2 linked regions of the Armatimonas rosea genome follow. The main gene of each other region encodes a partner of the protein of the gene in region 2 in a complex. Links are inferred from orthologs where the notes say so. Each region holds a gene or a part of one and is shown on either strand. Other genes may lie near its edges.

Region 1 (4,731 bases), on a different replicon or contig from region 2:
GTGATCTTCAGGTGGGCAACCCGCCCTGTCCCCGATGGTGCACTCGTATCCTGCTCGACCACGAGAGGGACCTCGCCTGGGGTCTTCGACGACGACCAGAACTGATCCTCGGCGAGGCTGGGGGCGGGTGAAGCGCTCTTAGGAGCTGCCGCCACGGTGCTGCTGGCAGCGGCGGCGGTGTTGCTGCGACTGCGGCTCTGGAGGACGGCTTGTGCACTGAGGGCGAGAACCCCGAGGCTGATAAGGGCGATACCGCCCGGCTTGATGATGACCTTGACTGCCATGAGTTTCCTAAAAATAAAGAACGTTGATTAAATATTCGGAGAATCATGGTAGGGTCTGCAGAGCCGCAGGAGAATTCGGGTAGATTTACCTGGTTAAAGAGGTGTATTCCCAGTGGGTGGTACACTACCGTCCGTGATACAACCAACCCTCCGGCGCTACCCCCTGGTCAAGAACGACCCCCTCCAAGCCTGGGACGCCGCCGATGAGCTGCTCCTCAAGCATGTCGCTGCCCTGGAGCTCGCCGGTAAGCGCGTCTTGATCGTCCACGACCACTTCGGTGCCCTCACCTGCTCGCTGGAGGCCGAGGAGCTCACCAGCTACACGGACTCGTTTCTCAGCCACCGCGCGATCCAGCTCAATAGCCAAGGGGCCCGCTCGACCGTCTCGACCCTCGACGAGCTCACCGGGGTCTACGATTTTGTGCTCCTGCGCTTCCCCAAGAACCTCTCGTACTTTGAGGACATTCTCTGTCGGCTCACGGCGCACCTGCGGCCCGGCTCGCTCCTGATCTGCGCCAGCATGGTCAAGCACCTCTCGGTCGGGGTGTTTCCCTTGCTCCAGAAGTACATCGGCGAGACATCGACCAGCCTGGCGGAGAAGAAGGCGCGCTTGGTCTTCGCGGAGTTTGAGAAAGAGGCCGTCGCCTCGCCGTTCCCGCTCTCGCTCGACATTCCGGGCCTTGCCCATCCCTTCACCAACCACTCCAATCTCTTCAGCCGCGAGAAGCTCGATCCCGGCACCAAGTTCCTGCTCCAACACCTCCCCGAGGGGCCGTTTGCCAAGGTCCTCGACCTGGGCTGTGGCAACGGCATCCTGGGGATTGTTGCCCAGCAGCGCTACCCCGATGCCGCACTCACGTTCTCCGATGAGTCCCGCATGGCTCTCCAGAGCGCCGAGACCAACTACCGAAAGTTCTTCCCTGAGGGCACGGCGGCATTTGTCTGGGCCAACTGCTACGAGGACCAGGAGCGCGACTCGCTGGACCTCGTGCTCTGCAACCCGCCGTTCCACCAGGAGACCACGGTCCACGATGGGATCGCCTGGCAGATGTTTGTCGATGCCCGCCGCGCGCTAAAAGTAGGGGGGACGCTCCGGGTGATCGGGAACTCCCACCTGGGCTACCACCTCAAGCTCAAGCGCATCTTTGGCCGGGCGAAAATTGTCGCCACCAACGATAAGTTCATGATTGTCGATGCCGTCAAGACGCCTACCCAAGTGATACAATAGCGAACCATTGTTTGTTTGGGGAGGCGGGGCGCATGGCAAAGGGAAGTGGGCGGTTTGAGTTCGTGGGGCCACCGGCGGCGGGAGATCAGCCCAAGGCGGTCGCCCAGCTTGTCGAGGGGCTCCGCAAGGGCGAGAAGCGCCAGACACTGCTCGGGGCGACCGGAACCGGAAAGACCCACGCCATCGCGCGCGTGATCGCCGAGGTCCAGCGGCCGACCCTGGTGATGGCACACAACAAGACCCTGGTCGCGCAGCTCTGCACCGAGCTCAAGGAGTTCTTCCCGAGCAACGCGGTCGAGTACTTTGTCAGCTACTTCGACTACTACCAACCCGAGGCCTACATCCCCCAGACCGACACGTTTATCGAGAAAGATAGCGCGGTCAACGAGGAGATCAACCGCCTGCGCCACTCCGCCACCCAGGCGATTCTCTCGCGACGCGACACGATTATCGTGGCATCGGTCTCCTGTATCTACGGCCTGGGCTCGCCCAAAGAGTACAAGAACACGGTGGTCTGGTTCGAGGTGGGGCAGGACTGCGACCGCGACGAAGTGATGCGGCGCTTGGTGAGCATGCAGTTCTCCCGCAACGATATCGCCCTCACTCTCGGGACCTTTCGGGTGAAGGGCGACACGCTCGATATCCAGCCCGCCAACGAGGAAGTCATCTACCGGATCGAGTTCGACTGGGACACGGTACGGCGCATCACCGCCATTGATCCTATCACCGGCGAGACCATGAGCGAGCGCGACGAGCTCTCGATCTTTCCGGCGACCCACTGGGTGAGCGACCCGGAGAAAGTCGAGGAGATTGTCCGCAAGATCGAGGGCGAGATGGAGGCGCAGGTCAAGAAGTTCGAGGCCGAGGGCAAGCTGATCGAGGCCCAGCGCATCCGCCAGCGCACGAACTTTGACATGGAGATGGTCCGCGAGATGGGCTTCTGCTCGGGGATTGAGAACTACTCGCGCTGGTTCGATGACCGCGATCCGGGCTCGCCGCCCAACACGCTGCTGGACTACTTCCCCGACGATTTCCTCATTGTCCTCGACGAGAGCCACCAGACCATTCCCCAGCTCAATGCGATGTATGCCGGCGATAGAAAGCGCAAGGAGACCCTGATTGAGTACGGGTTTCGGCTGCCCTCGGCGGCGGACAACCGCCCGCTGCGCTTCCAGGAGTTTGAGAAGGCCGCCGGCCAGCTGATCTTTGTCTCCGCGACCCCCGGCCCCTACGAGCGCCAGCACTCCGAGCGGATCGCGGAGCAGATCATCCGTCCTACGGGCCTGATCGACCCCCAGATCACGATTCGCCCCACGAAGGACCAGATCGACGACCTGATCGGGGAGATTCGCGACCGGATCGAGAAGCACGAGCGCATTCTTGTCACCACCCTCACCAAAAAAATGGCCGAGGACCTGACCGAGTACCTGGTCGAGCTGGGGATCAAGGTCCAGTACCTCCACTCCGATGTCCACACCCTGGAGCGCTCCGAGATTCTCCGAGACCTGCGCCTTGGGGTCTATGATGTGGTGGTTGGTATCAACCTGCTCCGTGAGGGCCTCGACCTGCCCGAGGTCTCGCTGGTTGCGATCCTCGATGCCGATAAAGAGGGCTTCCTGCGCTCGGAGACATCGCTGATCCAGACCATCGGCCGCGCCGCCCGAAACTCCGAGGGCTTGGTGCTGATGTACGCCGATACCATCACGGGCTCGATGCAGCGCGCCATCGACGAGACCAACCGCCGCCGTGCGATCCAGGTGGCGCACAACACCAAGCACGGGATCACTCCCACCACGATCAAGAAAGCGGTCCAGGACGTGCTGGCCGCCAAGCAGGTCGCGGAGGCCAAGAGCTACTACAAGGTCACCAAAGAGGTCGCCCCCGAGTCCCTCCCGCTGAAGGACCTTCTCCTCGCCCTCACCGATATGGAGAAAGAGATGAAGCAGGCCGCCAAGAACCTGGACTTCGAGCACGCGGCGCTCCTGAGAGATGAGATGAGCCGCCTCAAGAAGCTCCTCCCGACCGAGATGAAGAAGAAATAAGGGGGCGGCCTCATGGACGAGGCGGGCCCGCTTCGCTTCTGGCCTGCGGCCGTGATGTCGCGGAGCGACTTTGTGGCGCGTGCGCCAGGAGCGAAGCGAGCGCCCCTCGTTCATGAGGGGCCGCGTATCGGGTAGAATAGCCTCGCACAGCCTCCGATGATGGAATTCGTCGGGGGTATTTGTTTTTAGGAGAGGATGAGGCATGGAACAAAACACCGCGCGGCGGGGGGCCGAGACCCAGCAGAAGGCGCTGGAGGTCAACCTAAACCCCCGCCTCTACGGCACCTTTGCGGAGATTGGGGCGGGGCAGGAGGTGGTGCGCTGGTTCTTCCAGGCAGGCGGCGCGGCGGGGACCATCGCCAAGTCCATCTCCGCCTACGACATGACCGTCAGCGATGCCATCTACGGACCGTCGCCGCGCTATGTCTCCCGCGAGCGGCTCCAGACCATGCTGGACTATGAGTTCTCTCTACTGCGGGAGCGCCTCAGCCCGCTCCGTGGCCCCGAGACCGACTTCTTTGTCTTTGCCGACACGGTCGCGGCGCGCAACTTCCACGGCACCAACGAGTGCCACGGCTGGATGGGGATCAAGTTCCAGCGCCTCAACGAGCTCGAGGCCAGCCAGGTGGTGATCCATGTCCGCATGCTCGATACCGACAACATCAGCCAGCAGGAGGCGCTCGGGATTGTCGGGGTGAACCTGATTCATGGGGCCTTGCTGCACTACGACAACCCCGATGTGATCCTCAGTGACCTGCTGGACAGCCTCACCGCAGAGCGGATCGAGGTGGACATGATCAAGTTCAGTGGGCCCGCGTTCGAGGAGATCGACCACCGCCTCATGGCCCTGAAGCTGGTGCAGCTCGAGCTCTCCAACGCCGCGCTGTTCTCCGCCGACGGCGAGGTCTTGCAGCCGTCGGAGGTGCTCCGCAAGAAGCGCATCCTGGTGGAGCGCGGCTCGTTTCGGCCCGTGACGCATGTCAACTTGGACATGATCCAGTGCGCTAAGCAGCAGTTCGCCGACAGTCCGGGGGGTGATCAGGAGACAGTCGTGCTGTTTGAGATCACGATGAAAAATCTCTTGGCGAGTGGCGAGATCGACTACGCCGACTTTCTGGCCCGTGCGGACTTGCTCGCCGCCACGGGAGCCACGGTCTTGGTCTCGGACTACTTTGAG
Region 2 (4,737 bases):
CGCTCCGTGTCACCCAGCCGTCGCGTGCCAGGGTCTGCACCGCGCGGTGGATGGTCAGCTTGGCGACCCCAAGATCCGCGGCAAGCTCCAGCTCTGAGGGAATCTTCTCGCCTACTTGCCAGTGCCCCGCGCGAATCTGCTCAAGGAGGCGATTATAGGCCTGCTGATGCCGTGGAGTGGGATCGTGGGGATCAATCGGGGATAGCATAGAGTTCGTGAGCAGTATATACCAATGTGGCGTGAAGTGCTAGAAGCAAACAAGAGTATTCCTGGGGGGCCACTTTGGCGTATAATAAGCGCCGTGATCGAAAACGACGACCCCCTGCTTGCGTCTCTCAACCCGGTACAGCGCTCCGCGGTACTCCACACCGAGGGCCCCCTTCTCATCTTTGCGGGGGCAGGCTCGGGCAAGACCCGCGTGCTGACCCACCGAATCGCCTATCTCATCCTGCACCAGGGAGTCCGGCCGCGCAATATCCTGGCCGTGACCTTTACCAACAAGGCCGCCAAGGAGATGCGCGAGCGCCTCGAAAAGCTCCTAGGTGAGGGGGTGACCAAGGAGATGTGGGTGGGGACCTTCCACTCCACCTGCGCCCGCTTGCTCCGCGAGAACGGCAGCAGTATCGGCCTAGAGCGGGACTTTGTGGTCTACGACGACGACGATCAGATGACGCTGATGAAGGAGTGTCTGCACCAGCTCAACCTCGACGACCGCCAGTACGCGCCCCGCGCGGTGCTCTCGCTGATCTCCCGTGCCAAGGAGAAGCTGGTCGCCCCCGAGGACTTCACCAAGCACTTCTCTGGGCACTTCGAGAACGTGGTCGCGCGGCTCTACACGCTCTACCAAGAGAAGCTGACCATGAACCGCGCCCTCGATTTCGACGATCTAATCGGGAAAGCCGTGCGCATGCTCCAGCAGCGCGAGGACGTTCGCGAGCGCTACCAGAGTAAGTTTCGCTATGTCTTAGTGGATGAGTACCAGGACGTTAACCATGCGCAATACAAATTAACGCAACTTCTCTCCGGTGGAAAGAACAATCTCTGTGTAGTGGGAGATGAGGATCAGGGAGTTTACGGGTGGCGAGGCGCAGATATTCAGATTATTTTGAACTTTGAGTCAGATTATCAAGACGCTCAAGTAATTAAGCTAGAACAAAATTACCGATCCACAAAAACAATCCTGGATACTGCCTACGATGTTATCTCCAAGAACCGGGGGCGAAAAGATAAGAAGCTCTGGACCGATAATGGCGATGGTGAGGCGATTCGGCTCCTTGAGGCGATCAACGAGCAAGAGGAGGCGGTCTATGTTGCGACCGTGATCCGCGAGGCGGTGGAGGCGGGGGAGCGCAGGCTCTCGGACTTTGCGATTCTCTACCGCACCAACGCCCAGAGCCGTATGCTGGAGGAGATCTTCATCAACCACCGGATTCCCTACACGATTATTGGGGGCGTCCGGTTCTACGAGCGCAAGGAGATCAAGGACCTGCTCGCCTACCTCAAGGTGATCCACAATCCCTTCGACTCCATCTCCCTCAAGCGCATCGTCAATGTCCCGGCGCGGGGGATCGGGGCGGGGACCTGGGCCAAGCTGGAGGAGCGGGCACTGGCGCTGAACTGCACGATCTGGGAGGCGCTCGCCGATATCAATGCGCTGGGGCTCAAGCCGAGTCTGAAGAAGGCGGTGGAGAGCTTTGTGGCGCTGCTCATGCACCTGCGGAGCGAGCGCGAGACCCTGCCGCTCACCAAGCTGGTCGAGCGCCTGATTGAGGAGACCGGCTTTGTGCGGGACCTAGAGCGGGAGAAGACCGTCGAGGCCCAGAGCCGCGTGGAGAACGTCCAGGAGCTCCTCTCGGTGACGCGCCAGTTTGAAGACAGCACCGAGGACCCGTCGCTGCGGGCGTTTCTAGAGCAGACCGCGCTGATCGCCGATGTGGACAAGCTCGGGGAGGGCGGTGTGGAGTGTGTGGTGCTGATGACCCTCCACTCGGCCAAGGGGCTAGAGTTTCCGGTGGTCTTTCTGATCGGGATGGAGGAGAGCATCTTCCCGCACTTCCGCTCGCTCCAGAGCGACTCCGCCATCGAGGAGGAGCGCCGCCTGGCCTATGTCGGGATCACCCGCGCCCAGCAGGAGCTCTATCTCACGTTTGCCACCCGCCGGACGATCTTTGGCAATGTTCAGTTCAATCCGCCGTCGCGCTTCTTGCGAGATATCGCCATCGAGCGCCTCGCGATCCCTCAGGGCGCGCGTCTCCCCACCTTCCTCAAGAGCAAGCAGCGGGACCTGGCGAGCGTTCCGACTCCCACAGCCTCGGCTTTGGCCCAGCCAACCTCTCCCCAAACCCCTCTCCCGGGCGTTCGTACCTCACTGGGAAAGGGGCTTTTGGATGCTCCCTTCCGGCCGGGGGAGAAGGTGCGTCATGCGGTCTTTGGGCAGGGCGTCGTGGTGGCGTGTACGGGAAGCGGCGACGAGGCCCAGGTCTCGGTCGCGTTTCCCAATGTGGGGATCAAGAAGCTCGTGGCAGGCTACGCTCGCTTGGAGAAAGTGTAGCCTGCCTGAGGTGTGAGGGGGCCTACTGCCCGGCGGGAGCAGCGGGCTTGCGCGGGAGCTTGTCGTCGCGCATGGCGGCGTTGTAGAGGAAGGCAGCAAGAACCGTCGCGGCCTGCTTCATGTCCTCGATCTGGACCCGATCAAAGGTATCCATGTTGGAGTGGTGGGTCCGGGCATCGTACTCGATCGTGTCCTGGATGAACTGGAAGCCGGGGAGCCCCGCGGAGTTGAACGAGAGGTGGTCGGTTCCGCCAGTGTTGCGTGCGGTCACCGTGGTCGCTCCGAGATCCGCAAAGGGCGTGAGCCACTGGGCGAAGAGCGGCATGATTGCGGTGTTGCCCTGGCAGTAGACCCCGCGAATCTTACCGGTGCCATTATCGAGGTTGAAGTAGCCGGAGAACTTGGCGTGCTCTGCGCCGGGAGCGGTGGCGGTGCCAAAGTGTGCCTTCACGTAGGCGGCGGAGCCAAAGATGCCCTGCTCCTCGCCGCTCCAGCAGCCCACCCGGATCGTCCGGCGCGGCTTGACCCCGATTGCCTTTAGGATGCGCACCGCCTCCATCGCCACGCTCACCCCACAGGCATTGTCGGTCGCGCCCGTGCCGGTGTGCCAGGAGTCGAGGTGGCCGCCGGCCATGACAATCTCATCGGCCTTGTCGGTGCCCTTCCACTCGCCGATCGTGTTGTAGGCCATGCTCTTGTCATCGCCGTTGAAGTGGACCTTGAGATCGAGCGCCACGCTGACGCTCTCACCGGCCTGTACCATCCGCACGATCCGGTTGTAGTGCTCCGCCCCGACCGCGATCTGGGGGATCATCAGCTTCTCTGCCGCCACCTGGTAGGCGTTCAGGCGTGGGGCGCGGGGAGCACCGGGCTGGCGTACCTCCTCGCGCTCACGGGCGGTGGGCACCTGGGGCACAGTCGCCTGCTCGACAAAGATCGTTCCGCCATCGCCCGAGCGTGCCTGGGAGAGAGTCGCCACCGCGCCCTCGGCCTTGCAGAAGGCCAGGATCTGCCCGACCATCTGTGCCTGGCGCATGCGTGCCTGGAAAGCGGCCCGCTGCTCGTCGGTCATGTCCGCACCAAGCCCGCCGCCACCACCGCCACCTTGTCGGGGACGTCCACTACCGGCCAGAGCTCCCGATGCCATCGCCGCGAGCTGCTCGTCGGTGTAGCGTGAGCCCTGCGGTGTGAAGTGTGCGGGAAGCTCCTTGATCGGGCTGACCAGGGCGATCTTGCCCTTGAGCTTGCCCTTGAACTTGGCGAGCGCCTCGGGGCTATCGGCATCGACAAAGACCACATCGGCGGTCCCTGACCAGCCCGTGGACCAGGCGCGCGGGGCGGCGATTAGGTTGAAGGCGGTCGGCCCCACGACACTGGCGGTGAACTTATCGCAGGTCCAGCCACGGCCAAAGGGGCCCCAAGGCTCCAGGCGGGCATCGAGACCCCACTCGATCATCTTATTCTTAGTCCACTCATTGGCGCGTAGTAGGCCGGGCGAGCCGGTCAGGCGGGGGCCAATCACATCGGTGAGATACGCGAGGTGCTGGGGAAGCTGGGAGCGCTTGAGGCCCTCCTCGCGAATCTTGGCCATGACAGCGGGATCGGGCGTGTCGGCCTGAAAGCGGGGCGCGGGTGCGACCAGAGCGGCAAGCGGAAGGAGAAGTAGTGAAAGAGGCATTGCTGTTTCCTTGAAAAGGGAGGGAGAAGATGGAGAAAATATACCAAAATCTGACACGCGGTACAATGCCCTGTGCCTTCTATCTATGTTTTTGATCTGGACGGTGTCCTCTGGCGCGGCGAGAGTGTCGTGCCCGGAGCACCGGAAGCCATCGCCCGGCTACGTGCCGCCGGTAAGCGTCTCTACTTTCTCACCAACAACTCCAGTCAGCCACGGCGGGTCTATGTCGAGAAGCTCACGCGCCTAGGGATGCCTGCCCAGGAGAGTGAGATCGCCACCAGCGCCTCGATCACCGCGGCCTATCTCCAGCAGCAGGGGGCGGCGGGAAAGTCGGTCTTTGCGGTGGGGGGACCGGGAATCCACGACGAGCTCGGGCGGGTTGGGATCGAGGTCGTGAGTGTCGCCGACCCGGAGGAGCGTGACCTGGCGTGTTCTTATGTCGTGGTGGGGCTGGACAAGGACTTCCGCTACGAGACCCTGCGCCGTGCCCAGCAGTGCCTCTTGCGTG

The links. The genes of interacting proteins can lie anywhere in the genome.
Region 1: the proteins of pcrA (region 2) and uvrB are in contact, whole or in part, in a crystal structure (PDB 7EGT), measured with the Thermus thermophilus proteins. The link is inferred for Armatimonas rosea from one-to-one orthologs. Residues at the interface, in WP_096412145.1 of Thermus thermophilus: His654, Arg656, Phe657, Gln666, Asp668, Glu669, Lys680, Arg681, Leu682, Ser683, Lys685, Tyr686, Ala687; in WP_096411307.1 of Thermus thermophilus: Glu23, Leu25, Arg26, Asp27, Gly28, Glu29, Arg30, Phe31, Arg55, Glu326, Asp327, Phe328, Glu379, Ser382, Gln383, His398, Gly400, Arg401.

The regions. Positions count from the first base shown.
Region 1 is NZ_JACHGW010000003.1:551,070-555,800, forward strand. What follows is about bases 1,130-4,049. They hold uvrB (excinuclease ABC subunit UvrB), read left to right. Parts: upstream 1,130-1,544; coding sequence 1,545-3,554; downstream 3,555-4,049. Other genes in these bases: HNQ39_RS30610 (methyltransferase), read left to right, coding at 1,130-1,512; HNQ39_RS30310 (hypothetical protein), read left to right, coding at 3,567-3,689; HNQ39_RS17540 (nucleotidyl transferase family protein), read left to right, coding at 3,757-4,049. In the rest of the region: HNQ39_RS17525 (hypothetical protein), read right to left, coding at 1-284; more of HNQ39_RS30610, read left to right, coding at 418-1,129; more of HNQ39_RS17540, read left to right, coding at 4,050-4,731. UniProt on the Escherichia coli protein: The UvrABC repair system catalyzes the recognition and processing of DNA lesions. A damage recognition complex composed of 2 UvrA and 2 UvrB subunits scans DNA for abnormalities.
Region 2 is NZ_JACHGW010000002.1:1,333,328-1,338,064, forward strand. Bases 1-2,926 are described here. They hold pcrA (DNA helicase PcrA), read left to right. Parts: upstream 1-301; coding sequence 302-2,551; downstream 2,552-2,926. Other genes in these bases: HNQ39_RS14135 (GntR family transcriptional regulator), read right to left, coding at 1-208; HNQ39_RS29630 (M20/M25/M40 family metallo-hydrolase), read right to left, coding at 2,574-2,926. Also shown: more of HNQ39_RS29630, read right to left, coding at 2,927-4,229; HNQ39_RS14150 (phosphoglycolate/pyridoxal phosphate family phosphatase), read left to right, coding at 4,302-4,737. UniProt on the Escherichia coli protein: A helicase with DNA-dependent ATPase activity. Unwinds DNA duplexes with 3'-5' polarity. Translocates on single-stranded DNA with 3'-5' polarity. Initiates unwinding more efficiently from a nicked substrate than double-stranded DNA.